Regions from separate parts of the Pseudomonas sp. DP-17 genome, predicted to be linked through region 1. Evidence: predicted binding sites of a transcription regulator. Region 1 holds the regulator's gene; each other region holds the start of a gene.

Region 1 (10,241 bases):
CTTCTACGCCTACGAGACCGACAAGCGCGGCAAGCCGAAGAAAGTCACCGATCCGCAGGCTTATGAGCTGCTGAAGTCCATCGTCACCGAGCAGCGCGAGCTGACCGACGAGGACATCATCAACTACATGATGATCCCGCTGTGCCTGGAAACCGTGCGCTGCCTGGAAGACGGCATCGTCGAGACCGCTGCCGAGGCCGACATGGGCCTGATCTACGGTATCGGCTTCCCTCCCTTCCGTGGCGGTGCCCTGCGTTACATCGACTCCATCGGTGTGGCCGAATTCGTCGCCCTGGCCGACAAGTACGCCGACCTGGGTGCGCTGTACCACCCGACCGCGAAGCTGCGTGAAATGGCCAAGAACGGCCAGAAGTTCTTCGGTTGAGTGCGCAACGAATAGAGCGAGAGTGAATTTATGAGCCTGAATCCGAGAGACGCCGTCATTGTCGACTTCGGCCGCACCCCGATGGGCCGTTCGAAGGGTGGCATGCACCGCAACACCCGCGCGGAGACCATGTCCGCGCACCTGATCAGCAAAGTCCTGGAGCGCAACCCGAAGATCGACCCGGCGGAAGTCGAGGACGTAATCTGGGGCTGCGTGAACCAGACCCTGGAGCAGGGCTGGAACATCGCGCGCATGGCGTCGCTGATGACCCAGATCCCGCACACCAGTGCCGGCCAGACCGTCAGCCGTCTGTGCGGCTCGTCCATGAGCGCCCTGCACACTGCCGTGCAGGCAATCCAGACCGGCAATGGCGACGTCTTCGTCATCGGCGGCGTGGAGCACATGGGCCACGTCGGCATGATGCACGGCGTCGATCCGAACCCGCACCTGTCGCTGTACGCCGCCAAGGCGTCCGGCATGATGGGCCTGACCGCCGAAATGCTGGGCAAGATGCATGGCATCACCCGCGAGGCGCAGGACAAGTTCGGCGTGCGTTCGCACCAGCTGGCCTGGAAAGCCACCCAGGAAGGCAAGTTCAAAGACGAAATCATCCCGATGGAAGGCTATGACGAAAATGGCTTCCTGAAGGTGTTCGACTTCGACGAAACCATCCGCCCGGACACCACCCTGGAAAGCCTCGCTGCCCTGAAGCCGGCGTTCAACCCGAAAGGCGGCACCGTGACTGCGGGTACTTCCTCGCAGATCACCGACGGCGCTTCGTGCATGATCGTCATGAGCGCCCAGCGCGCCCAGGACCTCGGCGTGCAGCCGATGGCCGTGGTCCGCGCCATGGCCGTGGCGGGCGTTGATCCGGCGATCATGGGCTACGGCCCGGTTCCGTCGACCAACAAGGCGCTCAAGCGTGCCGGCCTGACCATCAACGACATCGACTTCTTCGAGCTCAACGAAGCCTTCGCCGCACAGGCCCTGCCGGTGCTGAAGGACCTCAAGATCCTCGACAAGATGGAAGAGAAGGTCAACCTGCACGGCGGCGCCATCGCCCTGGGTCACCCGTTCGGCTGCTCCGGTGCGCGTATCTCCGGCACCCTGCTGAACGTGATGAAGCAGAACGGCGGTACCCTGGGCGTGTCCACCATGTGCGTGGGCCTCGGCCAGGGCATCACCACCGTCTTCGAACGCGTCTAAGCTTTCGTCGATGGGAGAGCCGGGGCCTTGTGCCCCGGCTTTCGTTTTTGTCGGGTGGGGATTGCCCGACGACCTTGCAATGAGCACAATCGCCGCCTTTTGGCCGGCCGAGGGGAACCGACATGCGCTTGCAGCCCGGACTGTATCGACACTACAAGGGACAGCAGTACCGCGTGCTCGGCGTCGCCCGGCATTCGGAGAGCGAGGAAGAGGTGGTGATCTACCAGGCGCTGTATGGTGAATTCGGCCTCTGGGTACGCCCGCTGAGCATGTTCACCGAAGCGGTGGAAGTGAACGGCGAACGGCTTCCGCGCTTCGCCCTGGTGAGCGCCGAAGACGATCCGCTGGGTCTTGCAACCGGCCCGTCCGGCGAAACCCAAGCTTGACCTTGGCGCGACCGCCACTATATATAGCGGTGCCGCTCCTAGCTCCTCCCTCCTTATAAATTCATCTTTTCGACGCAGGAATCTTCCGATCCATGGGTAAATCGCTGGTCATCGTGGAATCACCGGCCAAGGCCAAGACCATCAACAAGTACCTGGGCAACCAGTACGTGGTGAAGTCGAGCATCGGCCACATCCGCGACCTGCCCACCAGTGGCTCGTCCGCGTCGAAGGAGCCTGCGGCGAAAGCGCGCAAGACGGCTTCCGAAGCGCCGGCCCTGTCGCCCAAGGAGAAGGCCAAGCGCCAGCTCGTCACCCGCATGGGCGTCGACCCGGAGCATGGCTGGAAAGCCAAGTACGAGATCCTGCCCGGCAAGGAAAAGGTGATCGAGGAACTGCGCCGCCTGGCCAAGGATGCCGACACCATCTATCTCGCAACCGACTTGGACCGCGAAGGGGAGGCCATTGCCTGGCACCTGCGCGAGGCCATCGGCGGCGACGACTCGCGCTACAAGCGCGTGGTCTTCAACGAAATCACCAAGAAGGCCATCCAGGAGGCCTTCTCCCAGCCCGGCGAGCTGGATATCAACCGCGTGAATGCCCAGCAGGCGCGCCGCTTCCTCGACCGCGTGGTGGGCTACATGGTCTCGCCGCTGCTGTGGGCCAAGATCGCCCGCGGCCTGTCCGCCGGTCGCGTGCAGTCGGTGGCGGTGAAGCTGGTGGTCGAGCGTGAGCGCGAAATCCGTGCCTTTGTCCCGGAAGAGTACTGGGAAGTCCATGCCGATCTCGGCACGCCGAAAAACGACAAGGTCCGCTTCGAAGTGGTGCGCGAGAAGGGCGAAGCCTTCAAGCCGCTGAATGAGGCCCAGGCCACTGCTGCCCTGGAGAAGCTCAAGGCCTCCAGCTACAGCATCGCCAAGCGCGAAGACAAGCCGACTTCCAGCAAGCCTTCGGCGCCGTTCATCACTTCCACCCTGCAGCAGGCTGCGAGCAACCGCCTGGGCTTCGGGGTGAAGAAGACCATGATGATGGCCCAGCGTCTCTATGAGGCCGGCTACATCACCTATATGCGTACCGACTCGACCAACCTGTCGGCCGATGCCATCGACATGGTGCGCGGCTTCATCGACAGCGAGTTCGGCAAGAAGTACCTGCCGGCCAAGCCGAACTTCTACTCCAGCAAGGAGGGCGCCCAGGAAGCGCACGAAGCGATTCGTCCTTCCGACGTCAACCTGCGTCCGACCCAGCTGTCGGGCATGGAGCGCGACGCCGAGCGCCTGTACGACCTGATCTGGCGCCAGTTCGTGGCCTGCCAGATGCCGCCGGCCGAATACCTGTCCACCACTGTCAGTGCCGCTGCCGGTGACTTCGAGCTGCGCGCCAAGGGCCGCATCCTCAAGTTCGACGGCTATACCAAGGTGCTGCCGCAGCAGAGCAAGCCGGGCGAGGACGACGTTCTGCCGGAAATGAACCAGGGCGATGCGATGAAGCTGCTCAAGCTCGACCCGAGCCAGCACTTCACCAAGCCGCCGGCGCGTTTCTCCGAAGCCAGCCTGGTCAAGGAACTGGAGAAGCGCGGCATCGGCCGACCGTCCACCTACGCGGCGATCATCTCCACCATCCAGGAGCGCGGCTACGTCACCACCCACAACCGCCGCTTCTACGCGGAGAAGATGGGCGACATCGTCACTGACCGCCTTAACGAGAGCTTCTCCAACCTGATGGACTACGGCTTCACTGCCGGCATGGAAGAGAACCTCGATGACGTGGCCCAGGGCGAGCGCGACTGGAAAAACGTGCTGGACGAGTTCTACGGCGACTTCCGCAAGAAACTCGACCTGGCCGAAGCCTCCAACGATGGCATGCGCGCCAACCAGCCGACCCTGACCGACATCCCCTGCCGCGAGTGCGGCCGGCCGATGATGATCCGTACTGCCTCCACCGGCGTATTCCTCGGCTGCTCGGGCTACAGCCTGCCGCCGAAAGAGCGCTGCAAGGCGACCGTGAACCTGATTCCGGGCGACGAGATCGCCGCGGATGACGAGGGCGAATCCGAATCCCGCGTACTGCGTGGCAAGCACCGCTGCCCGATCTGCAGCACCGCGATGGACGCCTACCTGGTCGACGAAAAACGCAAGCTGCACATCTGTGGCAACAACCCGGACTGCGCTGGCTACGAGATCGAAGAGGGCCAGTATCGCATCAAGGGCTACGAAGGCCCCAGCCTGGAATGCGACAAGTGCGGCAGTGAAATGCAGCTCAAGACCGGCCGCTTCGGCAAGTTCTTCGGCTGCACCAACCCGACCTGCAAGAACACCCGCAAGCTGCTGAAGAACGGCGAGCCCGCGCCGCCGAAGATGGACGCCATCCGCATGCCGGAACTCAAATGCGAGAAGGTGGACGACATCTACGTACTGCGTGATGGCGCTTCCGGTCTGTTCCTGGCCGCCAGCCAGTTCCCGAAGAACCGCGAGACCCGCGCTCCGCTGGTGGCCGAGCTGCTGCCGCACAAGGAAGAGCTGGATCCGAAGTACCACTTCCTGCTGTCCGCTCCGGCGAAAGACCCGGATGGCCGCCCGGCGGTGATCCGCTTCAGCCGCAAGACCAAGGAGCAGTACGTGCAGTCCGAAGTCGACGGCAAGCCCACCGGCTGGCGTGCGTTCTTCGACGGCGGCAAGTGGAAGGTCGAAGACAAGCGCTGATGGAAGGCGCGCCCCGCCAAGGCGGGGCGTGCTTATACTGCCGAAGTCGACTGCAGAGGGCCCGGTCATGGCGAACGAACTCTATACCCGCACCAACCAGAAGCTGTTCTTCGCCGGCCTTGCTCTGGAAGCCTGGCGCAACGCTGAAACCACGCGTGCGATGAATGCCCAGGCGCGCATCCAGGCCGAGCGCGAAGCGGCGCTGTTCCATCTCTACGGAGCGGTGCTGGGCGTGGCTCATGAGATCGCCGGTTACTACCGCCTGCCCCAGGCCGGTGCGCCGCGCGTCGATATGCTGCTCAATGCCGAGGTGCTGGCTGCGGCTCCCAGCCCGGAGCTGGCGGAGATGGTCGAGCTGGCGCAATCGCCGGAGGCCTGGTTGGGGCGCCTGCTGGCGGCCTATGCCGCGCTGTTCCAACCGCCGACCGAGCCGAAGAAAGCCAAGGTCGATCCGACCCAGCCGCTGATCCAGGCGGTGAATGTCGATGACGAGGCGCCGGTCGAACTGGGCAATGATGAGCTGGAAGCCTGGCGTAAAGCCCTGAAGGATCTGGTGCTGCGTTTCCGCGCTTCGCTCACCGAGCTCTGATTCGCTCATCACACTGCGCCGGCCTTCCGGTCGGTCCATGCAAGCTTTGGCTAGGGTGTAGCGGATGTGGCTGTTACACTACGCGTTCTGCTGTGGAGAACGTCGCTATGCCAACCTCATTTCTGGAAATTGTCGAGCTGCCTGACGGGCGTATCGTGCTGCGTCGTGCGGACGAGGAGGAGGCACTGGTAACCCTGGAGTTTTCCGCCGATGCCAAGGGGTTCCTGCAGGGGCAGCACATCGAGATCGCCAAGGCAATGTTCAATGTCGGTGTACAGATGGCCGGTCGTCTTGCAGAAGGCGGCGACATGAGCATGGACGAAGAAGGTCCGCGCGTCCTGCACTGAGTTCTGCTGTTTCGCTTCGCCGCGCTCGCGGCGAAGCTCCTCGATCAGATCATCCCAGACGAATATTCAGGCTCTGCGCCTGGCCGGCAATGGCGGCGCGGGATAGCTGCGTGCGCGCATTCGGGCTGAGGTTCAGCCAGCTCACTACGGTGTGGCTGTTGCCCAGGCGAAGCGCCTCGCAGGCCAGGGCCTGGGCGGATGCCTGATCGCGGGCGGGCAGCAGCAGGATGCCCTGGCGGTTCAGGCCGGCCTTGCGCAGCCAGTCCGGAGTCAGGCTGGCTGGCGGGGCGATCAGTGTCAGCCAGCGCGAGTCGCTTTCCTCGCTCAGCTCGCGGAGCATCGGCGCCAGCAACATCAGGCACTGGCCGGGGAGGCCGCTCAGGGCGATCTCGCTGAATGCGCTTTCGTCGGCGACGGGCTCTTCTTCCATCAGCTCCGGGAGCAGGGGAGCAGTACCGCTTGCCCAGAGTGCTTCCTGGAACAGCGGGAGTTGCGGCAGGTTCTGCGGCTGCGGGTACTGCATGGATGTCTCCTGTTCAGCGGCGGATCACGCCGACGCTCAAGCCTTCGATGACCAGTTCCTGTTCCTTGAGATCGACCTCGATGGGGGCGAACTCCGGGTTTTCGGCGAGCAGCCAGACCTTGCTGCCTTCGCGCTTGAAGCGCTTCACCGTTACCTCTTCACCCAGGCGGGCAACGACGATCTGGCCATTGCGCGCCTCACGGGTGACATGTACGGCGAGCAGGTCACCGTCCATGATGCCGACATCCTTCATGCTCTGGCCGCGTACGCGCAGCAGGTAGTCGGCCGGCGGGTTGAAGAAGGTGGGGTTGATCCGGCAGGTGTCGTCGACGTTCTGTTCGGCGAGGATCGGCGCGCCGGCGGCGACGCGGCCGATGATCGGCAGTTCGTCGTCATTGGCGGCGGCCTTGGGCTCGAAGCCGGGAATGCGTATGCCGCGGGAGGCGCCCGGGGTCATCTCGATGGCGCCTTTGCGGGCGAGGGCTTTCAGGTGCTCCTCGGCGGCATTGGGCGACTTGAAGCCGAGTTCCTGGGCGATTTCAGCGCGGGTAGGCGGGTAGCCGTTCGCTTCCAGGCAGCGTTTGATGAAGGCAAGGATCTCGGCTTGGCGCGGCGTGAGCTTCAGCATGTCCATACTCTGGCTTTTTATACAGTGCCTGGAATTATATACAGTGATGGCCGGCTGGCAATGCTTTTATTGGTCGCGGCTGTCGCTGGAACGTTCGCGCATGTAACCTTTTGATCTTGGCAGGCGTCTTGCTATACAGAAGGTGTCTCGTCGCATTGCCATGATATTGGTAACAATCCATCGCACTTTGCTTGACAATACAAGACGCTGAAACGTATGTTTCAAACAAGTGTTTGTCAGGCGGAGTAGCCATGGCCCAGTCGGAAACCGTCGAACGCATCCTGGATGCTGCGGAACAGCTGTTCGCGGAGAAAGGCTTCGCCGAAACCTCCCTGCGTCTGATCACCAGCAAGGCGGGGGTGAACCTCGCGGCGGTGAACTATCACTTCGGCTCGAAGAAGGCGCTGATCCAGGCGGTCTTCTCGCGCTTCCTCGGTCCGTTCTGCGCCAGTCTCGAAAAGGAACTGGATCGCCGCCAGGCCAAGCCCGATGCGCCGCGCGCAACCCTCGAAGAGCTGCTGGAGCTGCTCGTGGTCCAGGCCATGGCGGTGAAGCCGCGCAGCGGCAACGACCTGTCCATCTTCATGCGCTTGCTGGGCCTGGCGTTCAGTCAGAGCCAGGGGCACCTGCGCAAATACCTCGAAGAGGTCTACGGCAAGGTATTCCGCCGCTACATGCTGCTGGTCCATGAATCCGCGCCGCGCCTGCCGCCGCTGGAGCTGTTCTGGCGCGTGCACTTCATGCTGGGTACTGCGGTGTTCAGCATGTCCGGCATCAAGGCGCTGCGCGCCATGGCCGAGAACGATTTCGGGGTGAACACTTCCATCGAGCAGGTGATGCGCCTGATGGTGCCGTTCCTCGCCGCCGGCATGCGTGCCGACAGCGGCGTCAACGATCCTTCGCTGGCCGGCGCTCAGCTCAAGCCGCGTAGTAAGTCGAGTACTTCCCAGGCTCCCGCCAAGGTCTGATCCTGGCCCGGCTTCGTGCTGGGCTGCATCGGCTCGATCGGCTACAGTAGCCGGCCATGGCTGATCTCGATCTTCTCCATATCTCCCTCGCTGACCAGATGCTCTACGGCTTCGCCGCGGAGCGTCTGGTCGTGCGTGCTCCGGTTTCCAGCGCCGCCAAGGGGGCGGGGGAGGGCAACGGTTCTGGCTGCACGCCGCGCGGCTTGCACCAGGTCCGCGCACGCATCGGCGATGGCCTGCCCAGGGCTGCTGTGCTGAAGGGGCGACGCTGGACCGGCGAGACCTGGACGGCTGAGCTTCACGAGGCGTTTCCCGGTCGAGACTGGATACTCTCGCGCATCCTCTGGCTCAGCGGCTGCGAGCCGGGGCGCAACCGGATGGGCGCGGTCGATACCTTCCGCCGCTATATCTATCTTCACGGCACGCCTGACTGCGAGCCCATGGGCATGCCGCTATCCCATGGCTGTATCCGCCTGCGCAATGACGACCTGCTGGAACTCTTCCCGCAAGTTCCCCTCCATTGCCGGGTCCGAATCGAAGAGGCCGCCTGTCCCGATTGGCAGACGGCGCAACTGAATTGAAAGGAATGCACATGCAAGGCTCCCTGATGCTCGACATCGGCGGCACCTGGCTGACCGCCGAGGACCGCCAGATCCTGCGCCACCCTGAAGTCGGTGGCCTGATCATCTTCGCCCGCAACATCGAATCGCCGCGCCAGGTGCGCGAGCTGATGACCTCCATCCGCGCGGTGCGTCCCGATCTGCTGCTGGCGGTGGACCAGGAAGGCGGTCGCGTACAACGCCTGCGCCAGGGTTTCCTGCGTCTGCCGGCGATGCGCGCCATCGCTGACAATGCCAATGCCGAGCGGCTGGCCGAGCAGTGTGGCTGGCTGATGGCAACCGAAGTGCTGGCGGTTGGGCTCGACCTGAGCTTCGCCCCGGTGCTGGATCTGGATCATCAACGCAGCGCCGTAGTTGGCAGCCGCGCTTTCGAAGGCAATCCGGAGCGTGCCGTCACACTGGCGGGCGCGTTCATCCGCGGCATGCGCGCCGCCGGCATGGCTTCCACTGGCAAACATTTCCCCGGCCACGGCTGGGCGGAAGTCGATTCCCATGTCGGCATTCCGGAGGACGAGCGCACGCTGGAGCAGATCCGGGCGGTGGACCTGGTGCCGTTCCAGCGCTTGTCCGGCGAACTGGACGCGCTGATGCCCGCCCATGTGATCTACCCGCAGGTCGATCCGAACCCCGCCGGCTTCTCTCGCCGCTGGTTGCAGGACATCCTGCGCGGCGAACTGGGCTTCGACGGCGTGATCTTCAGTGATGACCTGTCCATGGCCGGTGCCCACGTGGTCGGGGATGCCGCCAACCGCATCGAGGCCGCACTGAGCGCCGGCTGCGACATGGGCCTGGTGTGCAACGACCGCGCCTCCGCCGAGCTGGCCCTGGGCGCCCTGCAGCGCCTGAAGGTCACGGCGCCGCAGCGCCTGCAGCGCATGCGCGCCAAGGCCTGGCCGGGCACCGAATACAAGCAGCTGCCGCGCTGGCAGCAAGCCGTCGGCGAACTGCGCGCCGCTCAACTGATCGACTAAGGATTTGCCATGACTGTCTACGCCATCATCGGCGGCACCGGCCTGACCCAGCTCGAAGGGTTGACCCTGAAGGACGCCATCGAGCTGGATACGCCTTACGGCGCGCCTTCGGCGGCCATCCAGCGCGGCGAGTTCGCCGGCCGCGAGGTGCTCTTCCTTGCCCGTCACGGCCATCCGCATCGCTTCCCGCCGCACCAGGTGAACTATCGCGCCAACCTCTGGGCGCTGAAGCAGGCCGGGGCCGAAGCCATCCTGGCGGTGAACGCGGTGGGTGGCATCCACGCGGCCATGGGGAGCGGCCATCTCTGTGTGCCGCACCAGATCGTGGATTACACCTGGGGCCGCGAGCACACCTATTTCGCCGGTGACATCGAGCAGGTCACTCACATCGACTTCAGCCATCCCTATGACGAGGCGCTGCGGGTCAAGCTGATCGCCGCCCTGCAGGGGCTGGGCTATGCGTACAGCAGTCATGGCGTCTATGCCGCGACCCAGGGGCCGCGTCTGGAAACCGTGGCGGAAGTCGCCAAGCTGGAACGCGACGGTTGCGACATCATCGGCATGACCGGTATGCCCGAGGCCGCGCTGGCCCGCGAGCTGGATCTGCCTTACGCCTGTCTGTCGCTGGTGGTGAACCCGGCGGCAGGCAAGTCCAGCGGCATCATCACCATGGCTGAGATCGAGCAGGCGCTCCACGAAGGTATCGGCAAGGTGCGCGAGGTGCTGGGGCGCGTGTTGGTGAGCTGAATACGCTTCGAGTGGTCAGCCTCCCGCACCTGAGGAACGATTCCCGTAGGCGCAACTGCCTTTGACTGAAGCTCAGTACCGGCGATTTCCCTCTCCCTAACCCGTCCCTGCAGGGAGAGGGGCAGGCTTAAACCGCAGTTTGAGCCGGCTCGGATGGCTCTCTCTCCCTTCG
Region 2 (10,241 bases), on a different contig from region 1:
TGAAAGCCTGTTCGCCCTGCTTGGCCTTCTGAATGACCAGGGTGCCCCAGCCGCCCTTGGCCAGATATTCTCCGGCGGGCAGCGTGGTGTCGGCGGCCTGGACAGTGGATGTGAGTGCAGTGCAGGTGAGTGCAGCGAAAAACAGGCAGAGCAGCGAGCGTCCGTTCGATTTCATGGTTCCATCCAGGTTTACATGGCAGGGATGAATGATACCGCTGTGGGCCGGCTACTGTTTGGCCTCAATGGAAATCCCGACTCCGCACATCCAGCCCTTCCAGCAGATCACTCAGGTCCGTCAGCCGTCCGGCGATCACATGGCGCACGCCGTCCTTGGCTTCCAGGGTGCCGTCCACCTGCATCAGGCGGGCGCTGAGGAAGGGGCGGCGCTGGTGTTCGGCGAGGTCGCGCCAGACGATCACGTTGATCATGCCGAATTCGTCTTCCAGGGTGACGAAGGTGACGCCGCTGGCGGTGCCGGGACGCTGGCGGCCGACCACCAGGCCGGCGACGCGCACCGGACGGTCGGCTTCCAGCGTGGTCAGTTCCCGTGAGCTGCGGCAGCGGCGGGCCTTGAGGGCGCCGCGCAGCAGGGTCATGGGGTGCGGGCCGAGGGTGGTGCCGAGGGTCGCGTAGTCGGTGAGCAGGTCTTCGCCGCGGCTGGGCAGGGGCAGGCTGACCGGCGCTTCCTCGGTGACTTGCCTGGCGAACAGCGGCAGCTGTGGCTCGACCCCGGCAATCGCCCAGCGCGCCTTGTGCCGGTGGCCGGCGAGGCCGCGCAGGGCGCCGGCGTCGGCCAGTTGTTCGCGGGCGCGGTTGTCCAGGTGGGCGCGCAGGCAGAGGTCGGCGACGTCGGCGAAGGACCGTTGATTGCGCGCCTGGGCCACGGCATTGGCCACGTCCTCGCGCAGGCCGCGCACCATGCGCAGGCCGAGGCGGATCGCCGGCTGGCGTTCGGCGACGGGCTCCAGGGTGCAGTCCCAGTGGCTGTGGCGCACGTCCACCGGGCGGATCTCCAGGCCGTGGCGGCGAGCGTCCTGCAGGAGCTGGTCGGGGCTGTAGAAACCCATGGGCCAGCTGTTGATCAGGGCGCAGGTGAAGGCCGCCGGTTCGTGGCATTTCAGCCAGCAGCTGGCGTAGGTCAGCAGGGCGAAGCTGGCGGCGTGGGACTCGGGGAAGCCGTAGCTGCCGAAGCCCTTGATCTGCTCGAAGATGCGCGCGATGTATTCCTGCTTGTAGCCCTTGGCGGTCATGCGCTCGAACAGCCGCTGGCGGTGTGGCTCCAGCCCGCCGTGGCGCTTCCAGGCGGCCATGGAGCGGCGCAGGTGATCGGCCTCGCCGGGCGTGTACTCGGCGGCGATGATCGCCAGTTGCATCACCTGTTCCTGGAACAGCGGCACGCCGAGGGTGCGCTCGAACACCGGCTTGAGTTCCTCGGAGGGATAGTCGACTTCTTCCTCCTCGTTCCGCCGCCGCAGGTAGGGATGGACCATGTCGCCCTGGATCGGGCCGGGGCGGACGATGGCCACCTCGATCACCAGGTCATAGAAGGTCTTGGGTTTCAGGCGCGGCAGCATGGCCATCTGCGCGCGGGACTCGATCTGGAACACCCCCACGGTGTCGGCGCGGCTGATCATGGCGTAGGTCTTCGCGCATTCCTGCGGTAGTGAGGCCAGTGTGTAACGCTCCCCGCGATAGTGCTCGATCAGGTCGAAGCAGCGGCGCAGGGCGCTGAGCATGCCGAGGGCGAGCACGTCGACCTTGAGCAGGCCGACGGCGTCGAGGTCGTCCTTGTCCCATTGGATCAGGGTGCGCTCGGGCATCGCTGCGTTTTCCACCGGCACCAGGGTTTCCAGTGGCTGCTGGGAGATGACGAAGCCGCCGGGGTGCTGCGACAGGTGCCGGGGGAAGCCGACCAGTTGCCCGGTCAGGGCCAGCACGCGGCGCAGGATCGGGCTTTCCGGGTCGAAGCCGGCCTCTTTCAGGCGCTCGGGCGGCGGAGCCTCGCGGCTCCAGGCGCCGCAGCAGTCGGCCAGCGCGCCGACCTGGTCCGGCGGCAGGCCCAGCGCCTTGGCCACGTCGCGCACCGCGCCGGCGCCCCGGTAGGTACTGGCCACGGCGGTGAGGGCGGCGCGACTGCGGCCGTAGCGACCGAACACGTACTGGATGACTTCCTCACGACGGTCGTGCTCGAAGTCGACGTCGATGTCCGGCGGCTCGTTGCGCTCGCGGGAGATGAAGCGCTCGAACAGCAGGTGCACATGTTCGCGGGTCGGGTCCAGCTCGGTGATGCCCAGGGCGAAGCAGACCACCGAGTTCGCGGCTGAGCCGCGTCCCTGGCAGAGGATGCTCTGGCGGCGGGCGAAGGCGACGATGTCGTAGACCGTGAGGAAGTAGCTGTCGTACTTCAGCTCGGCGATCAGTGCCAGTTCATCTTCGACGCGTTTGCGAACGGCGGGGGTAGCACCGTTTTTCCAGCGCAGAAGGATGCCTTCCTCGGTCTTCTCCCGCAGCCAGGTGGTGGGCGTGTGGCCTTCGGGCACCAACTCGCGCGGGTACTGGTACTTCACATCCCTGCCCAGGTCGAAGGTGCAGCGCTCGGCAATCTTCAAGGTCTCCGCCAGCAGCTCGGCGGGGTAGATCGCCGCCAGCGCCTCCTTCGGTCGCAGATGCCGTTCGCCGTTGGGGTAGAGGTACTGCCCGGCCTCGTGCACCGGCAGGTGCTGGCGGATGGCAGTCATGCAGTCCTGCAGGGCGCGGCGGCCACGGATATGCATGTGCACGTCGCCGCAGGCCACGGCGGGAATCTCCAGGCGCGCGGCCTGCTCCTGCAGGCGTCGCAGCTTGCCGGCGTCGTCCGGGCCCTTGTGCAGTTCGATGCCCAGCCACAGGCGCTCAGGGAACAGACCGCGCAGCCAGAGGCCGTCGTCGTCCTGCGCGTTACGCGGCAGCCAGATCGCCAGCAGATGCTCCAGGTTGCCGTCGAAGTCCGCGCGCACCAGTCGATAGCTGCCTTTCTCGGCGCGGCGGCGGGCGTGGGTGAGCAGGCGGCAGAGGTTTTCGTAGCCGGTGAGGTTTTCCGCCAGCAGCACCAGTTTCGGGCCTTGCTCGATGCTCAATTCGCTGCCGGTGATCAGCGGGATTTTCGTCTCCTTCGAGGCCTGCCAGGCGCGGACGATACCGGCCAGGCTGCATTCGTCGGTGATCGCAAGCGCCCGGTAGCCGAGCTTCTTCGCCCGCTCGAACAGCTCGGCGGCGCTGGAGGCGCCGCGCTGGAAGCTGAAGTTGGACAGGCAGTGCAGCTCGGCGTAGCCGATGCCTTCGACCGGCGCGCTCATGCGAACCAGCCGTGCAGCAGCAGGGGACCGTCGTCGCCCACCGGGCGGAACGCCCAGGCTCGCTGGCCGCTGCGGGTGCGCACCTGATAGTAGTCGCGGCGGATGTCCTCGCCGTCCCACCAGCCGGATTCGATGCGCTCGGGGCCGGCCAGCAGGGGCGGGGCGAATTCGCGCAGCGGCTGGGGTTCGGCCAGCAGCCAGCCGGGGCGCGGGGCCATGGTGACGGGCTGCAGCGGGGTGGAGCAGTCTTGCCAGGCGCGCTCCGGGCGATGGTCGGCGCGGCCACCGAGGCTGTGCACGGCATCGTCGCCCAGCCGTGCGCGCAGTCGTTCGCGCAGCTGTTCCCAGGGCAGCGACTGTTGCGGGCGGTCGTCGAACAGTTCGCGGTGCTGCGGGACGAAGGCCGGCAGGTCGTCGGCCAGCAACCGCACGCTGTGCACCGGGGCGCGCAGTTGCAGTTGCTCCAGGCGGCCACGGGTCAGCTCGAAGAGCATCGTTGCCTCGCGCTCGGCGCTGAGCAGGCCGACCGGCATCTGCGTGTCGCTGCCTTCGTGGTGTTCCAGGTAGAGGACGAAACGCTGCACGCCGCTGTCGCGCCCGGCGAGGAAGGCGGCGAGGTCGCCGGTGAGGCGGCGCAGCGGGAACAGCAGCGCCTGGGTGGATTCCACGTCGAAGTTCAGCTCGATGCGCGACTCGAAGGTATCTGGCGGCCGGTAGAACTCCAGGGCCAGCGGGCGCTGGCCGAGCAGGGTGTCGACCTGCCGCAGCACCTGCGGCGGAAAGCGCCGGGCCAGGCTCTCACGCGGCAGGGCGAGCAGCTGCTGCAGGCTGCGCAGGCCCATGCGGCCCAGGGAAGTGGCGGCGTCGCGCTCAAGGCCCAGGCGCTCCAGCGGCATCCTGCCCAGGTACTGGCGCAACTGCTCGTTGTCGTGGATCGCCAGGCCGTCGTGGCCGTTGGCGAGGATGCGTGCGGCGGCCGGGTTGGGTGCGGCGGTGATGCGGTGGCGGAAGCCCAGCCCGTTCAACTCCTCGCGCAGGCGAGCCTCGAAGCGCGGCCAGGGGCCGAACAGTTGCAGGCTGGACTGCACCTCCAGCAGCAGCGCGCGCGGGTAGTGCTGGCTGACTTGCGAGCTGAAGCCGTAGGCCCAGGCGGCCAGCAGGTCCTGCCAGCGTTGCACGTCGCGCAGGTCGTATTCGGCGGTGGCAAATTCGCGGCTCAGCGCCTGGGCGGCGGTGAGCGACTGGCCGGGCTTGAGCCCCAGCGCCCGCGCGGCCGGGTTCACCGCCTGCAGCACGCGGCGCTGGGGCGGCCCGGCGAGCAGCGCCAGGGCGGCATCCGGCTCGGAACGGCCGCGCAACACGCCGTCCATCGCCAGTTGTGGCAGGAGAATGCAGGCCCAGAGCATGGCGGCCTCAGTGCCAGGGCAGCGGGATGGGCCGCGCCGGCGCCAGGCCGCCCCGGCACTTGAGCACGCGCAGCTGGGCCGGGTTGGCGTCCAGCGCCAGGCGCAGCGCAGCGGGCGATGGGTTGAGCGCTTCGCGCTGAGAACGGTAGGCGATGGCCAGGGTCTGCCCGGTTTCAGCCGCCACCTGCAGGCGGCGCAGGGCGCGGTCGTCGGCCTGCTGCGGCCAGCACAGCACGGCGCCGCAGCTGCCCGAACGCAGGCACTGCTCGGCGGCCCAGAGCGCATCGCGGCCGGTCGCCCGGACGATGGCGAGCTGCTCCAGCGCCACGCCGGCGGCCTGCCAGGCGGCCGGGTAGGGGATATGGGGCGGTGCGACCAGCACGATGCGCTCGCCTGCCGCGCTGAGTCGCGCCAGGGTCGGCCAGACCAGTTGCAGTTCACCGGTACCCTCGGCGGCCAGGAGAATTTCGCTGAGCGCCGCTTCCGGCCAGCCGCCAGTGGGCAGTGCAGCATCCAGCGCCGCATGGCCAGTGGGCTGCTGGCTGGGCGGCAGGCCCTGGGGCTGGCCTTTCCAGACCTGGCGCTGGTGGAACAGGGTATCGAGGGCGACCACGCTGCCCATCACGGCCTCCCGGCCGGCGAGCGGCGACGGTCATGCGCCCGGCGGGAGGGCCGGGGAAGGGATATGGGGAGGATGAACATGGGGTTGCTCGGAAATAACTGTATGGATATACAGTTTATCCGGTAGTAAGGTGCCGTCAATGGCGGTTGGTCTGACGGCCATTCGGACGCATCGGGGCGTCATCCGTTGGAGCAGGCATGCCCGCGACCAGAGCGCACCAGCATCACGGCGGAACACGAACGTACGGGGGCCAGCCAATGCGATGGGTTACAACAGCAGATACCCTTGCGGCGCTTTGAACCGCGGCGGGTCGGCGACGAACTTCAGCCGCTGCGTCTTCCACCAGCTGGGCAGCAACCGCCTCACCGCCGGCTGGTTGAAGCGGTCGTCCAGCAGGTAGATCACCCCCGAATCCGTCGTCGTGCGGATTACCCGGCCCGCCGCCTGGACGACTTTCTGCAAACCGGGGAACAGGTAGGTGTAGTCGTAGCCGTCGCCGAACATCGCCTGCATGCGCTGCTTGATTTCCTCGTTGACCTCGTTCACCTGCGGCAGCCCCAGCGTGGCGATGAAAGCGCCGATCAGGCGGTCGCCCGGCAGGTCGATGCCCTCGCCGAACGCACCGCCGAGCACGGCGAAGCCGATGCCCTGCGAGTGCGGGGTGAAGCGGTCGAGGAAGGCCTGGCGCTCCAGTTCGTTCATGCTGCGCGATTGCACCCAGCGCGGAATGTCCGGGTGTTCGGCGGCAAAACGCTCCAGTGCCTGTTGCAGGTAGGCGTAGCTGCTGAAGAAGGCCAGGTAATTGCCAGGGCGGGCGCGGAACTGCCGGGCCATCAGGGTGCTGATCGGCGTGAGGCTGGCCTCGCGGTGCTGGTAGCGGGTGGACAGGTTGCTCAGCGCATGGACTTCCAATTGCTCGGCGTGGAACGGCGATTCCACTTCGCGCCAGGTGGTGTCTTCCGGCAGGCCGAGCAGGTCCGCATAGTAATTGGCCGGGTTCAGCGTGGCGGAGAACAGCGTGGTGCTGTGGGCCGCCTCGAAGCGTTCGGCGAGGAAGGGCGCCGGCACCACGTTGCGCAGGCACAGGGTGGACAGCGTGCGCTGGCCGCTGCCGTCGTGGCGGGTGATGTCGAACAGCGAGTGCGGCCCGTAGGCTTCGGCCAGCCGGCAGAACAGCATGGCGTCGAGGTAGAAGCGCAGCAACTCGGCCTCGTTGCCGGTGGGCTGGTCGGTAAGGTGGTCGGTGATGGCGCTGACGGCTTTCTGCAGTGCGGCGATGAACAGGTCCGGCACCGTCGGGTAGATCTGGTAATCGACCTCCTGGTCGCGGTGCATCTGGTTCCAGTGCCGGCCGACGCGCTCCAGTACGCCTTTCAGGCCGGCCGGGGCGACCTTGCGCAGGGCATTGAACTCGGACTGGTCCAGCTCGGCGCTGTACATGCCGCGGCCGCGCTCGATGAGGTTGTGCGCCTCGTCCACCAGCAGCGTCACCTTCCAGTCATTGAGTACCGTCAGGCCGTAGAGCAGGGCGGTCATGTCGAAGTAGTAGTTGTAGTCGCCCACCACCACGTCGGCCCAGCGGCACAGTTCCTGGCTCAGGTAATAGGGGCAGACCTGGTGCTCCAGCGCGACCGCGCGCAGGTTTTCCTGGGTCAGCCAGCGGCGCTTGAGCGCGGCCTCGCGGGCGGCGGGCAGGCGGTCGTAAAAGCCCTTGGCCAGCGGGCAGGATTCGCCGTGGCAGGACTTGTCCGGATGCTCGCAGGCCTTGTCGCGCGCGACGTGTTCGAGTACGCGCAGGGGCTGCGCAGCGTCCTGCTGGCGCAGGGTCGACAGGGCGTCCAGGGCCAGGCGGCGACCAGGAGTCTTGGCGGTGAGGAAGAACAGCCGGTCGAGCTGCTGCCCGGGAAATGCCTTGAGCTGCGGGAATAGCGTGCCGAGGGTCTTGCCGATACCGGTGGTGGCCTGCGCCATCAGCGTCTGGCCGTCGCGGGCGGCGCGGTAGACCGACTCGGCGAGCATGCGCTGGCCCTGGCGGAAGTCGGCGTAAGGGAAGCGCAGCGCCTCCAGGCCCCGGTCGCGCTCGATGCGATGGGCGCTTTCCTGCTCGGCCCACTGCACGAAGCGCTGGCATTGCAGCTCGAAGAAGGCGCGCAGGTCGTCGGCGGCGAAGCGCTCGCGGAACTCGGTTTCCTTCTGGGTGATGACGTTGAAGTAGACGACGGCCAGATCGATGGCGTCGATTTCCAGCGTCTGGCACAGCAGCCAGCCGTACACCTTGACCTGCGCCCAGTGCAGCAGACGGTGGTTCTGCGGAATGCGCGCGACGTCGCCGCGGTGGGTCTTGATCTCTTCCAGCAGGTTGGCACCCGGGTCGTAACCGTCGGCGCGGCCGCTGACCACCAGGCCCGGAAACTCTCCGCGCAAGGGCAGCTCGGCGATGTAGCCCAGCCCGCGCCGCGACACCACTGTGGCATGCCCGGCCATGCCTTCCTGCGCCGTGGGCGCGGGGGTGAAGCGCAGGTCGAGGTCACCCTCCTTGGCGGTGAACTCGCACAGCGCGCGCACCGCGATGGCGTAGCTCATGCGAGCTCTTCCACGGTTTCGCGCCAGCGCACATAACAGACTTCCACCGGCATGCCGTGCTCGGCGCAGAAGGCCAGCCAGCGCTTCTGGTTATCCTGCAGGCGGTCGCCGGGGCCCTTCACCTCGATCATCCGGTAGCGTGCCTCGGCGGGCCAGAACTGGATCAGGTCGGGCATGCCGGCGCGGTTGGCCTTCGGGTCCGCCAGCAGGCGCTCGAACCACAGCTTCAGGTGCGCCGCCGGCAGGCAGTGCAGGGCTTGTTCCAGCAGATTCTCGTCCAGCAGCTCCCAGTGCACGAAGGGCGAGAGGATGCCGGACTTGGCGATGTAGGTTTCGCGGATTGCCGACAGGTAGGCGCCACTGTCCAGCAACGCCAGGCGTGCGCCGAAGGCTTGTGCGCGGCGGCTGACGAAATCGCTGCGGTTGAGATCGCTGGGCCCGGCCTGGAAGGGGTGGAAGAAGGCGCCGGGCAGCGGGGCGAAGATCACCTCCCAGCAGAGCAGGCCGAACAGGCTGCAGATCAGCGCGTTCTCCACATAGTGCACGGGCGCTTGTTCCTCGTGGAGCACGGCCTGCACGGCGAACTCGACGTTGACGTCCGGACGCGGCAGCTCCAGGTCGATGCGCAGCGGCGGCGCGGGCCTGGCGGCTTGTTCCTCGGGCAAACCGAGCTGGCGGACCAGCCGGGTCCGTGCGCGCTCGACCAGTTGCAGCTCGCCATCGCTTTCCGGCGCGGCCAGTGCAGCCTGCACCAGTGCATGGGCTTCCTCGAAGCGTTGCAAGCGTTCCAGCACGCGGATCTGCCGCTGCCGCGAGCCCCCGGCGGCGGTGCGCTGGTAGAGCGCCAGCGCTGCGTCCAGCTCGCCTTCGCGCTCCAGCTGGTAGGCCATGCGGTACAGCAGGCGGCCGTGGCGCGCCTGCAGGTAATCGTTGTCACTGGCGAAATCGCCCAACTCCGCAACCAGCTCGGCGATGGGCTCGCCGGCTTCGAAGCGGACGGCGCCGTTCCACAGGTGGATATAGGCCTCCAGGTCGTCGCGACGGCGGAAGGCGCGGGAGTCGGCGGTGAAAGGGACGCTTTCGTAACGGAAGATACCGAGGTCGGCGAGCACGAACTCCGACCAGTCCTGCTGCAGGTTGCCGAAGAACAGCAGGCGCAGGCGGTCGCACAGCGGCGTCGCCATCAGGGTGTAAAGGCTGTCGAGTTGCGGAGACCAGCCCTCGAACGGCTGCACCTGCCCGTGGTAGGCGTGCAGGTGCTCGTAGAGCTCGGCCTTCTTCAGCGACCCGCGCGGCAGGTCCTCGCGGAAGCGCGCGAGCAGTTCGTCCTTGAGCAGCAGCGGCAGCAGCTCTTCCAGCGTGAGCGGGTAGGCGTCATCGAGCCAGCCCAGCTCCAGCAGAGGCGCGGCGGCGCTGGGAATGTCGCCGATCTCCGCGTAGCTCAGCTTACCGGTGCGAAAGTGCGGCCCCTTGCGCATCACCAGCCGCACCAGCAGTGCCCGCGAGGGCAGCGGCAGGGCGCGGAAATCGGCGATGAAGCGCGCTTCCTCGGCGTCGAGCAGGTCGGCGTAGCGTTCGTCGATCCAGTCGAGGGCGCGATGGAAGTTGGTCAAGTAGTAGAGGTTGGGGTCGAGCGGCGCGGACATCGGCGGGCACTGGTTTTACATACAGTGGAAAGGATGGCGTGATGGCGGCTTGGCCGCAAGGGTTGGCACGGCCTTTTATCGGGATATGGCCTACAGCGTTTTTGGAGGGGCTTTGTAGGATGGGTGGAGCGAAGCGATACCCATGCAGCGGGTACTCGGAATCGATGGGTATCGCTTCGCTCCACGCCATCCTATGGTCGTTCTTCCCTACCGCATCACACCGGCTCAGCGGATCAACCTAGACGGAACACCAGCGCCTTCAGGCCGCTGTCTTCCTCGATGTCGGCGAACTCCGGCGGATTTTCCAGGCGCTCGACGAAGCGCAGCGGCGGCGCCTCGGCGGCCATTCCTTGAAGAAGGAAGTCCATGCCGACGGCCGGGTCGTTCACGCAGGCCAGCACGGTGCCGGCACCGTCCAGCAGTTCCGGCAGGCGGCGCAGGACGCGGGCGTAGTCCTTGTCGAGGACGAAGCTGCCTTTCTGGAAGCTCGGCGGGTCGATGATGATCAGGTCGTAAGGGCCGGATTTCTTCACCTTGCCCCAGGACTTGAACAGGTCATGGTCGAGGAAGCTCACCCTGGACAGGTCGTGGCCGTTCAGGCGGTGGTTGTCGCGGCCCCGGCTGAGCGCGGCGCGGGCCATGTCGAGGT
Region 3 (10,241 bases), on a different contig from region 1:
CGAAGTTCTCGATGGCGCAGACGATGATGCAGTTGTCCTTCTTGTCGCGGACAACCTCCATCTCGTATTCCTTCCAGCCGATCAGCGATTCGTCGATCAGCAGCTCGTTGGTTGGCGACAGGTCCAGGCCACGGGCGCAGATTTCTTCGAATTCTTCGCGGTTGTAGGCGATGCCGCCGCCGGTGCCGCCCATGGTGAAGGACGGACGGATGATGCAGGGGAAACCGACCTTCTCCAGCACACCGTAGGCTTCTTCCATGCTGTGGGCGATGCCCGAGCGCGGGCAGGCCAGGCCGATGTCGCGCATGGCCTTGTCGAAGCGAGAGCGGTCTTCGGCCTTGTCGATGGTGTCGGCGTTGGCGCCGATCATTTCCACGCCGAACTGCTCGAGCACGCCGTGGCGCTCCAGGTCCAGGGCGCAGTTCAGAGCGGTCTGGCCGCCCATGGTCGGCAGCAGCGCGTCAGGGCGCTCCTTCTCGATGATCTTGGCGACGGTCTGCCACTTGATCGGCTCGATGTAGGTGGCGTCGGCCATGGCCGGATCGGTCATGATGGTGGCCGGGTTGGAGTTCACCAGGATGACACGGAAGCCTTCTTCCTTCAGGGCCTTGCAGGCCTGTGCGCCGGAGTAGTCGAACTCGCAGGCCTGGCCGATGACGATCGGGCCGGCGCCGAGGATCAGGATGCTCTTGATGTCTGTACGCTTGGGCATGGGACTCTCGTTGCAATATTCAGGATAGGGTTGCGCTGGCCAGCTTCACGCCAAAGCCGACGAACAGGGCGCCGACACCACTCGAGGCGCCGGCAGCCAGCCGTTGCCGCCGACGGAACCAGGCCGCCAGACGCACACCGGAGAAAATCAGGAAACTCAAGTACAGGGCGCTGAGGATCTCGAGGATCGTGCCCAGTACCAGGAACGACAGGCCGGGGTAGGCGTATCCCGGGTCGACGAACTGGATGAAGAAGGAAACGAAGAAGAGGATCGCCTTGGGGTTGGACAGGCTCAGCAGCAGCGCCTTGCGGAACGGCTGGTTGACGTCGACTTCCTTGGCCGGAGCCGCAGCTTCCGAGAGGGGCTGGCGCAGTTTCTGCCAACCGCCACGGAGCATGCCGATACCCAGATAGAACAGGTAAGCGGCACCGACGTACTTCAGGCCCAGGAACAACATCGGCTCGGCCTTGAGGACCGAGGCGATCCCCAGCGCCGACAGGAACATCAGGATCGCATCGCCGAGGAACACCGCGCTCGCCGCCCGGTAGCCCGAGGCCACGCCGCGCTGGGCGGCGGTGGCGAGGACGAACAGCGAGTTCGGCCCCGGCAGCAGGACGATGAACAACGTACCCAGGACGTAGGTCCAGAGATCGGTGATTCCCAGGGTCGGCATCATCTTCTTCTACCTCTTGCGTCTGGTTCGCAGCAGGCCGGCGTCAGCGGCGCTCGGCCATCGCCGCGATGAAGCGGTCGAACAGCGGAGCCACGTCGTGCGGACCAGGGCTGGCTTCCGGGTGCCCCTGGAAGCTGAAGGCCACCTTGTCGGTGCGCTCGATTCCCTGCAGGGTGCCGTCGAACAGCGACTTGTGGGTCGCGCGCAGATTGGCCGGCATGCTGCCTTCGTCGACCGCGAAACCGTGGTTCTGGCTGGTGATCATCACCACGCCCGAATCAAGGTCCTGCACCGGGTGGTTGGCACCGTGGTGGCCGTGGCCCATCTTCAGGGTCTTGGCGCCGGAAGCCAGGGCCAGCAGTTGGTGGCCCAGGCAGATGCCGAAGATCGGCGTCTCGGTGTCGAGGAACTCGCGGATGGCCTGGATGGCGTAGTCGCACGGCTCAGGGTCGCCAGGGCCGTTGGAGAGGAAGATGCCGTCCGGATTCAGGGCAAGCACTTCGCTGGCCGGGGTCTGCGCCGGCACGACGGTCAAGCGGCAGCCGCGGGCGACCAGCATGCGCAGGATGTTCAGCTTCACGCCGAAGTCGTAGGCGACCACGTGGTACGGCAGGTCGGCGGCGGCGATTTCCGGATGACTGTCGGTTTCCAGGTTCCACACGCTGGAGCGCCACTCATAGCGCTCGCCGGAGGAAACGACCTTGGCCAGGTCCATGCCTTTCAGGCCCGGGAAGCCGCGCGCCAGTTCGAGGGCTTTTTCCTCGGTGGCGTCGGGGCCTGCCAGGATGCAGCCGTTCTGCGAACCCTTCTCGCGCAGGATGCGGGTCAGGCGACGGGTATCGATGCCAGCGATGGCAACTGTGCCGTTGGCTTTCAGGTAGTCCGGCAGGGACTGCTTGTCGCGCCAGCTGCTGGACAGCAGCGGCAGGTCACGGATGATCAGGCCGGCGGCCCAGACCTTGTTCGACTCGGCGTCCTCCGGCGTGGTGCCGGTGTTGCCGATGTGCGGGTAGGTCAGGGTAACGATCTGTTGGGCGTAGGAAGGATCGGTGAGGATTTCCTGGTAGCCGGTCATGGCGGTGTTGAACACCACCTCTCCGACGGTCTGGCCGTCGGCGCCGATGGCTTCACCGCGAAAAACGCTGCCGTCGGCAAGTGCAAGTATGGCTGGCTTAGTCAAGAAGACCTCCCGTAGTTCAAGCCTGGCTGGGCGTGCGCAGATTGTAAAAAAGCGGGATGACATCAGAAGAAGTCATCCCGCTTTTTATGTGATCATGCTGCGCTACTTTTAGTGGACACACTAAAGCTGTAGTTTACAGAAATGCGACATCATGGTCCACCTTTTGCACGACGTACGGCCATGCCGCTCAGCGAAGGCCCAGAACGTCCTGCATGTCGTACAGGCCATTGGCCTGCCCTTCCAGCCATTGCGCGGCACGCACGGCACCCCGGGCGAAGGTCATTCGGCTCGATGCCTTGTGAGTGATCTCCACGCGCTCGCCATCGGCAGCGAACAGCACGGTGTGATCGCCCACCACGTCGCCTGCCCGCACGGTGGCAAAACCGATGGTCTCGCGCGGACGAGCCCCGGTCTGGCCTTCACGGCCGTACACGGCCACCTTTTCCAGATCACGGCCCAGCGCATTGGCGACCACTTCGCCCATGCGCAGCGCGGTGCCGGACGGCGCGTCGACCTTGTGGCGGTGGTGGGCCTCGAGGATCTCGATATCCACATCGTCACCCAGCACGCGGGCGGCGGTGTCGAGCAGCTTCAGGCAGAGGTTCACGCCGACGCTGTAGTTCGCCGCAAAGACGATCGGGATGTCCTTCGCCGCCTCATTCAGCAACTCCTTCTCCGCCGCGGAGAAACCGGTGGTGCCGATAACCATGGCCTTGCCGGCCTTGCGGCAGACTTCCAGATTCTTCAGGGTCACGGTCGGGTGGGTGAAGTCGATCAGCACGTCGAACTCGTCGACCACCCTGGACAGGTCCCCCGACAGCGGCACGCCGATACGACCCAGGCCCGCCAGCTCGCCGGCGTCCGCACCCACCAGGGTACTGTCCGGACGATCGACCGCGGCGGTCAGGCCCGCGCTGCCATTGGTCTGCTGGACCGCCTCGATCAGAGTCTTGCCCATGCGCCCGGCGGCGCCCATTACGGCTATACGTCGCATATCAAACAGCTCCAAAGCTAAAAAAGCCCCGGGCGATTCGCACCGCCGGGGCCTTGCATCATAGATCGTCGAAGAAGCGCTTCATGCCTTCGAACCAGCCACTGGCTTTTGGCGAGTGAGAAGAGTTGCCCTGCAGGGTGTTGCGGAACTCCTCCAGCAGCTCGCGCTGACGCTTGTCCAGATTGACCGGAGTCTCGACGACGACGCGGCACATCAGGTCGCCAGCACCGCCACCGCGCACCGGGGCAACACCCTTGCCGCGCAGGCGGAACAGCTTGCCGGTCTGGGTGCCCTCGGGGATCTTCAGCTTCACCCGCCCATCCAGGGTCGGCACTTCCAGCTCGCCCCCCAGGGCGGCGTCCGCAAAGCTGATCGGCACTTCGCAGTACAGGTGCTTGCCGTCGCGCTGGAAGATGTCGTGCTCGCGCACATTCACCACCACGTACAGGTCGCCCGCCGGGCCGCCATGGGCACCGGCTTCGCCTTCGCCGGTGAGGCGGATGCGGTCACCGGTATCGACACCGGCCGGCACCTTCACCGACAGGGTCTTGTGCTCCTCCACACGGCCCTGGCCGTGGCAGGAGCCACAGGGGTCGGTGATCATCTTGCCGCTGCCATGGCAACGCGGGCAGGTCTGCTGCACCGAAAAGAAGCCCTGCTGCATGCGAACCTGGCCGATACCACCGCAGGTGGTACAGGTGACCGGCGTGGTGCCGGGCTTGGCGCCGCTGCCGCTGCAGGTCTTGCAGCCGACCAGAGTCGGAACGCGGATGGTCACGGTGGTGCCGCGAACCGCATCTTCCAGATCGAGATCGAGGGTATAGCGCAGGTCCGCGCCGCGGGCCGGGCCGCCACGGGAGCCGCCGCGGCCGCCACCGCCGCCGAAGAAGTCGCTGAAGACATCACCGAAGATGTCCGAGAAGCTCGCACCACCGAAGCCCGCACCACCGCCGCCCATCTGCGGGTCGACGCCGGCATGGCCATACTGGTCATAGGCCGCACGCTTGCTGGCGTCGGACAGGACCTCATACGCCTCGTTGGCCTCCTTGAATTTGTCCTCGGCCTCCTTGTCGCCGGGATTGCGGTCCGGGTGGAACTTCATGGCAAGCCGGCGATAGGCCTTCTTCAGGTCCGCCTCGCTGGCGCCACGCTCGACACCCAGTACCTCGTAAAAATCACGTTTGGCCATAAATTCTTCGCACCTTAAAAACCTCTCCCCCAGACACGCCAACGCGGGAGCAAGCCCCCGCGTGACGTTTCATGCGCACCGACACGCTGGTCGGTGCGCCGGAGCGGAAGCAAGCACGCGGCTTACTTGTTCTCCTTGACCTCTTCGAACTCGGCGTCGACGACATCGTCGCCAGCCTTGTCGTCAGCGGCCTCGCCCTGCGCGGCAGCACCCGGCTGCGGCTGTTCGGCGTACATCTTCTGCGCCAGCGGAGTGGACGCCTGGGACAGCGCATTCATCTTCGCTTCGATCTCGGCCTTGTCGTCGCCCTTCACGGCAACTTCCAGCTCGCCCAGCGCCTTCTCGATGGCGGCTTTCTCCTCGGCGGTGGCCTTGTCGCCAGCCTCGGTAACCATCTTGCGAGTCGCGTGGACCAGCGCGTCACCCTGGTTGCGGGCAGCAGCCAGCTCCTCGAACTTGCGGTCCTCCTCGGCATTCGCCTCGGCGTCGCGGACCATCTGCTGGATCTCGTCCTCGGACAGACCCGAAGAGGCCTTGATCACGATGGACTGCTGCTTGCCAGTGGCCTTGTCTTTCGCGCCGACGTGCAGAATGCCGTTGGCGTCGATGTCGAAGGTCACTTCGATCTGCGGCACACCGCGCGGAGCCGGCGGGATGTCGGCCAGGTCGAACTTGCCCAGCGACTTGTTCTGCGCCGCCTGCTTGCGCTCGCCCTGCAGCACGTGAATGGTCACGGCGCCCTGGTTGTCATCGGCGGTGGAGAACACCTGCGACTTCTTGGTCGGAATGGTGGTGTTCTTGTCGATCAGCGCGGTCATCACGCCACCGAGGGTTTCGATACCCAGGGTCAGCGGGGTGACGTCGAGCAGCAGCACGTCCTTCACGTCGCCAGCGAGCACGGCGCCCTGGATGGCAGCGCCCATGGCAACGGCTTCGTCCGGGTTGACGTCCTTGCGCGCTTCCTTGCCGAAGAACTCGGCAACGGTCTTCTGCACCAGCGGCATGCGGGTCTGGCCGCCGACCAGGATCACTTCGTCGATCTTCGAGACGTCGAGGCCTGCGTCCTTCAGTGCAACGCGGCACGGCTCGATGGTGCGGCTGACCAGGTCTTCCACCAGGGATTCCAGCTTGGCGCGGGACACCTTGACGTTCAGGTGTTTCGGGCCGGAGGCGTCAGCGGTGACGTAAGGCAGGTTGACGTCGGTCTGCTGGGTCGAGGACAGCTCGATCTTGGCCTTCTCGGCAGCTTCCTTCAGGCGCTGCATGGCCAGCGGGTCGCCCTTGAGGTCCATGCCGGACTCTTTCTTGAACTCTTCGACGAGGTAGTCGATCAGGCGCAGGTCGAAGTCTTCACCACCCAGGAAGGTGTCACCGTTGGTGGCCAGTACTTCGAACTGGTGCTCGCCATCGACTTCGGCGATTTCGATCACCGAAACGTCGAAGGTACCGCCGCCCAGGTCATAGACGATGATGGTGTGGTCGCCCTTGGCCTTGTCCAGGCCGTAGGCCAGCGCCGCCGCGGTCGGTTCGTTGATGATGCGCTTGACGTCCAGACCGGCGATGCGGCCGGCATCCTTGGTGGCCTGACGCTGGCTGTCGTTGAAGTAGGCCGGAACGGTGATGACCGCTTCGGTGACCGGCTCGCCCAGGTAGTCCTCGGCGGTCTTCTTCATCTTCTTCAGGACTTCGGCGGAGACCTGCGGCGGAGCCATCTTCTGGCCCTTGGCCTCGACCCACGCGTCGCCGTTGTCAGCCTTGACGATGGCGTACGGCACCATCTTGATGTCTTTCTGTACGACGTCTTCTTCGAAACGGCGGCCGATCAGGCGCTTCACCGCGTACAGGGTGTTCTTCGGGTTGGTCACGGCCTGGCGCTTGGCCGGCTGACCGACCAGGATTTCGCCGTCGTTGGCGTAACCGATGATCGACGGGGTGGTACGAGCGCCTTCGGCGTTCTCGATGACCTTGACGTTACCGTTCTCCAGGATGGACACACAGGAGTTGGTGGTCCCCAGGTCGATACCAATGATTTTGCCCATATTTCACTCTCCAGAAATTAGATTCCGCGCTGACCCTGTTGCGGGTCTTTGGCTCGGTTGATTACCCAGATGGGGACCGGGTGGTGGATTTCAAGCCTTCTCGTCGATCGAAGGCGGAGTTTGTTCCGGTGCCTTGCTGACCACAACCATGGCCGGGCGCAGCAGGCGACCATTGAGCAGGTAGCCCTTCTGGAACACCTTGACCACGCTGCCCGGCTCGAGACGGATGCTCTCTTCCATGGCCATGGCCTGGTGGTGTTCGGGGTTGAACGGCTCGCCGTGCGGGTCGACCGGCTCGAGGCTGTAGCGCTTGAGGGTGTCGTGGAACATCTTCAGCGTCAGCTCGATGCCTTCGCGCATCGGCTTGATCGCTTCGTCTTCCGGGTTCGACATCTCCAGCGCGCGCTCGAGGGTATCGACGATCGGCAGCAGGTCGCCGGCGAACTTCTCCAGGGCGAACTTGTGCGCTTTCTCCACGTCCTGCTCGGCACGACGGCGGACGTTCTGCAATTCGGCGACAGCGCGCAGGCTCTGGTCCTTCGCTGCGGCGACCTGTTCTTCCAACTCCAGCACGCGGGCGTTCAGATCCCCGGCAGCGCCGGTGTCCGGCTGCTCGTTGAACTGGGAATCCTGAGTCTGTTGTTCGTCAGACATGCCACTCTCCTAAAAAGAAAATAAGCCTTTGAAAACAAGGCGAACCCAATGGTCCGCGGCTCTGCCGTGTATATGGGGCGGCTTTTTTTGACTTCAAGGGCCGGGACTGCAAGTACACCACTCACCGCCGACGAAGGAGAATTGCCAGCGGCAAAAAATACTGTATAAATAACCAGACCTACCTACGGAGCCGCCATCCATGCTGGTTCATTTGTCTGTGCACAACTACGCCATCGTCGAGCACCTCGATCTCGAGCTCGCCGCCGGCATGACCGTGATCACCGGCGAAACGGGTGCCGGCAAGTCGATCATGCTCGATGCCCTCGGCCTTGCCCTGGGCGACCGCGCCGACAGCGGCGTGGTGCGCCCCGGCTCGGACAAGGCCGACATTCTCGCCAGCTTCGATGTCAGCGCGATTGCCGAAGCTCGCGACTGGCTCGCCGAGCGCGATCTGGAACAGGACGGTCCGTGCATCCTTCGCCGCGTGATCACCGCTGAAGGTCGCTCCCGCGCCTACATCAACGGCACACCCTGCCCGCTGGGCGACCTCAAGCACCTGGGCGAGCTGCTGATCGACATCCACAGCCAGCACGAACACCAGTCGCTGCTCAAGGCCGACACCCACCGCCGCCTGCTCGATGAATACGCCGGCAGTCAGGACCTCGCGCGCCAGGTGCACCTCGCCGCGCAGCGCTGGAAGCAGACCCGCCAGGAACTGGACCGCCTGTCGCGCAATGGCGACGAACAGCGCGCCCGCCACCAGTTGCTCAGCTACCAATTGGAGGAGCTGGAAAATCTAGGCCTGGGTGACAACGAACTGGAGACGCTGGAAGCCGAACACAAGACCCAGAGCAATGCGGGAAGCCTGATCGCGGCTTGCCGTCAGGTCGTCGAGCTATGCAGCGAGAACGATGCCGGCAACGTGCTTTCTGCGCTGACCTCCAGCCTTAATCGCCTCACCGCCTTCCAGAGCCAGCCAGCCGCATTGGGCGAAGCGGTGAATCTGCTCTCCAGTGCGCAGATCCAGGTGGAGGAAGCCATCGGCGAGCTGAACCGCTTCGTCGATCACTTCGATGCCGACCCCATGCGCCTGCAACAACTGGAAGAGCGCCTGGACGCCATCTACAGCCTCGCGCGCAAGCACCGCGTACAGCCCCACGAACTGCAGGACCTGCAGCAGCGCCTGCTGGACGAACTGGAGGCGCTGAACGCCGACGACGAAGCCGTGGAGCGCCTGGGCGACGAACTGGCCGCCTACGCCCGCCACTATCAGGAGAAGGCCGACGAGCTCAGCCGCATCCGCCAGGAAGCCGCGCCCAAGCTGGCCAAGGCCGTTGAAGTGGAAATGCAGCGCCTGGGCATGCCCGGCGGGCGCTTCGCCATCGAATTGCGTCAGAGCAGCTCGGACGAGCCGCAGGTCAGCGGCCTGGAACACCTGGAATTCCTGGTCAGCGCCAACCCCGGCCAACCGATGAAGGGCCTGGCCAAGGTCGCCTCGGGCGGCGAATTGTCACGTATCAGTCTGGCGATCCAGGTGATCACCGCACAGACCTCGCGCATTCCTACCCTGGTCTTCGACGAGGTGGACGTCGGTATCGGCGGCCCCACCGCCGAAGTGGTCGGCCAGTTGCTGCGTCGCCTGGGCGATCGCGGCCAGGTGCTGACCGTCACCCACCTGCCGCAGGTCGCCGCCCAGGGGCATCAGCACCTGTTCGTGCACAAGGACCGCGACACCAGCGAGACCCGCACCGCCGTGGCCAACCTGAAGAAAGCCGAGCGTATCGAGGAAATCGCCCGCATGCTCGGCGGCGTCGACCTGACCAAGGAATCCCTGGCCCACGCGCGCAAGATGGTCGACTCCGCCGTGCAAAGCTGACACTCCCCGCGCGGGAGCGGACTCACGAACAGAGCTAACCGGCGTCGTGCGGCTCGCGAGCGAGCTCGTTCCTACAGACAAAGCTGCACAAACGAAAACGGCGCCCCAAGGGTGCGCCGTTTCTGCATCCGCGTACGCTTACTTCTTCCTGCGCACGTAGAGCACCAGATTGTGATCGACGAGCTCGAAGCCGCGCTCGCGAACGATCTCCTTCTGGCGTTTTTCGATTTCCGAGTCCATGAACTCGATGACTTCGCCGGTATCGACGCAAACCATGTGGTCATGGTGACCGCTGTCGGCCAGTTCGAAGACGGCATGGCCGCCGTCGAAGTTGTGGCGCACCACCAGGCCGGCGGCTTCGAACTGGGTCAGGACACGGTAGACGGTGGCCAGGCCAACGTCCTCGCCTGCCTCCATCAGCGCCTTGTATACGTCCTCTGCGCTCATGTGGCGCTGCTCGGCGGAATCGAGCATCTGGAGGATCTTCACGCGCGGCAGTGTGACCTTAAGTCCGGCTTTGCGCAGTTCGCTATTTTCAACCATGTGTGCTTTCTCGGCGCGGAATGCTTCGCAGCATCTCTCAATACAGGTATGATCGGGATTTCGTCGCTCAGCCAAGATAGTGGAAGTCACCCCTTGATGCAAAACGCCAAGCTCATGCTGACCAGTCTCGCTTTCGGGCTGGGACTCGCCGCACTCGCCGGTTGCTCGTTCCCGGGGGTCTACAAGATCGACATCCAGCAGGGCAACGTTGTAACGCAGGACATGATAGACCAGTTGAAGCCCGGAATGACCCGGCGCCAAGTGCGGTTTATCATGGGCAACCCCCTGATCGTGGACACCTTCCACCCCAATCGCTGGGACTACCTCTACAGCATCCAGCCCGGCGGCGGTCAGCGCCAGCAGGAGCGTATGAGCCTGTTC

What was found. The regulator LexA, encoded in region 1, represses DNA repair genes until DNA is damaged. The targets are predictions, from matches to a motif close to CTGTNTNNNNANACAG.
Region 2: the regulator LexA is predicted to act here: its motif matches at 5,462-5,477, upstream of imuA (translesion DNA synthesis-associated protein ImuA).
Region 3: the regulator LexA is predicted to act here: its motif matches at 7,602-7,617, upstream of recN (DNA repair protein RecN).

What each region holds. Positions count from the first base shown of each region.
Region 1 covers NZ_JAKSXG010000001.1:111,660-121,900, reverse strand. Annotated here, with positions in the region: gene fadB (fatty acid oxidation complex subunit alpha FadB) at 1-385, shown strand, start outside; gene fadA (acetyl-CoA C-acyltransferase FadA) at 416-1,591, shown strand; gene MJ122_RS00565 (DUF1653 domain-containing protein) at 1,714-1,977, shown strand; gene topA (type I DNA topoisomerase) at 2,070-4,676, shown strand; gene MJ122_RS00555 (DUF6586 family protein) at 4,744-5,265, shown strand; gene MJ122_RS00550 (hypothetical protein) at 5,373-5,612, shown strand; gene sulA (SOS-induced cell division inhibitor SulA) at 5,662-6,135, opposite strand; gene lexA (transcriptional repressor LexA) at 6,149-6,763, opposite strand; gene MJ122_RS00535 (TetR/AcrR family transcriptional regulator) at 7,015-7,731, shown strand; gene MJ122_RS00530 (L,D-transpeptidase) at 7,788-8,312, shown strand; gene nagZ (beta-N-acetylhexosaminidase) at 8,324-9,322, shown strand; gene MJ122_RS00520 (S-methyl-5'-thioinosine phosphorylase) at 9,332-10,069, shown strand.
Region 2 covers NZ_JAKSXG010000004.1:588,456-598,696, forward strand. Annotated here, with positions in the region: gene MJ122_RS12005 (hypothetical protein) at 1-175, opposite strand, end outside; gene MJ122_RS12010 (error-prone DNA polymerase) at 240-3,335, opposite strand; gene MJ122_RS12015 (DNA polymerase Y family protein) at 3,332-4,741, opposite strand; gene imuA (translesion DNA synthesis-associated protein ImuA) at 4,749-5,363, opposite strand; gene MJ122_RS12025 (ATP-dependent DNA helicase) at 5,631-7,946, opposite strand; gene MJ122_RS12030 (VRR-NUC domain-containing protein) at 7,943-9,592, opposite strand; gene MJ122_RS12035 (class I SAM-dependent methyltransferase) at 9,826-10,241, opposite strand, start outside.
Region 3 covers NZ_JAKSXG010000013.1:67,492-77,732, forward strand. Annotated here, with positions in the region: gene carB (carbamoyl-phosphate synthase large subunit) at 1-712, opposite strand, end outside; gene leuE (leucine efflux protein LeuE) at 732-1,385, opposite strand; gene carA (glutamine-hydrolyzing carbamoyl-phosphate synthase small subunit) at 1,429-2,565, opposite strand; gene dapB (4-hydroxy-tetrahydrodipicolinate reductase) at 2,753-3,559, opposite strand; gene dnaJ (molecular chaperone DnaJ) at 3,618-4,748, opposite strand; gene dnaK (molecular chaperone DnaK) at 4,871-6,787, opposite strand; gene grpE (nucleotide exchange factor GrpE) at 6,878-7,441, opposite strand; gene recN (DNA repair protein RecN) at 7,641-9,317, shown strand; gene fur (ferric iron uptake transcriptional regulator) at 9,456-9,860, opposite strand; gene MJ122_RS20635 (outer membrane protein assembly factor BamE) at 9,957-10,241, shown strand, end outside.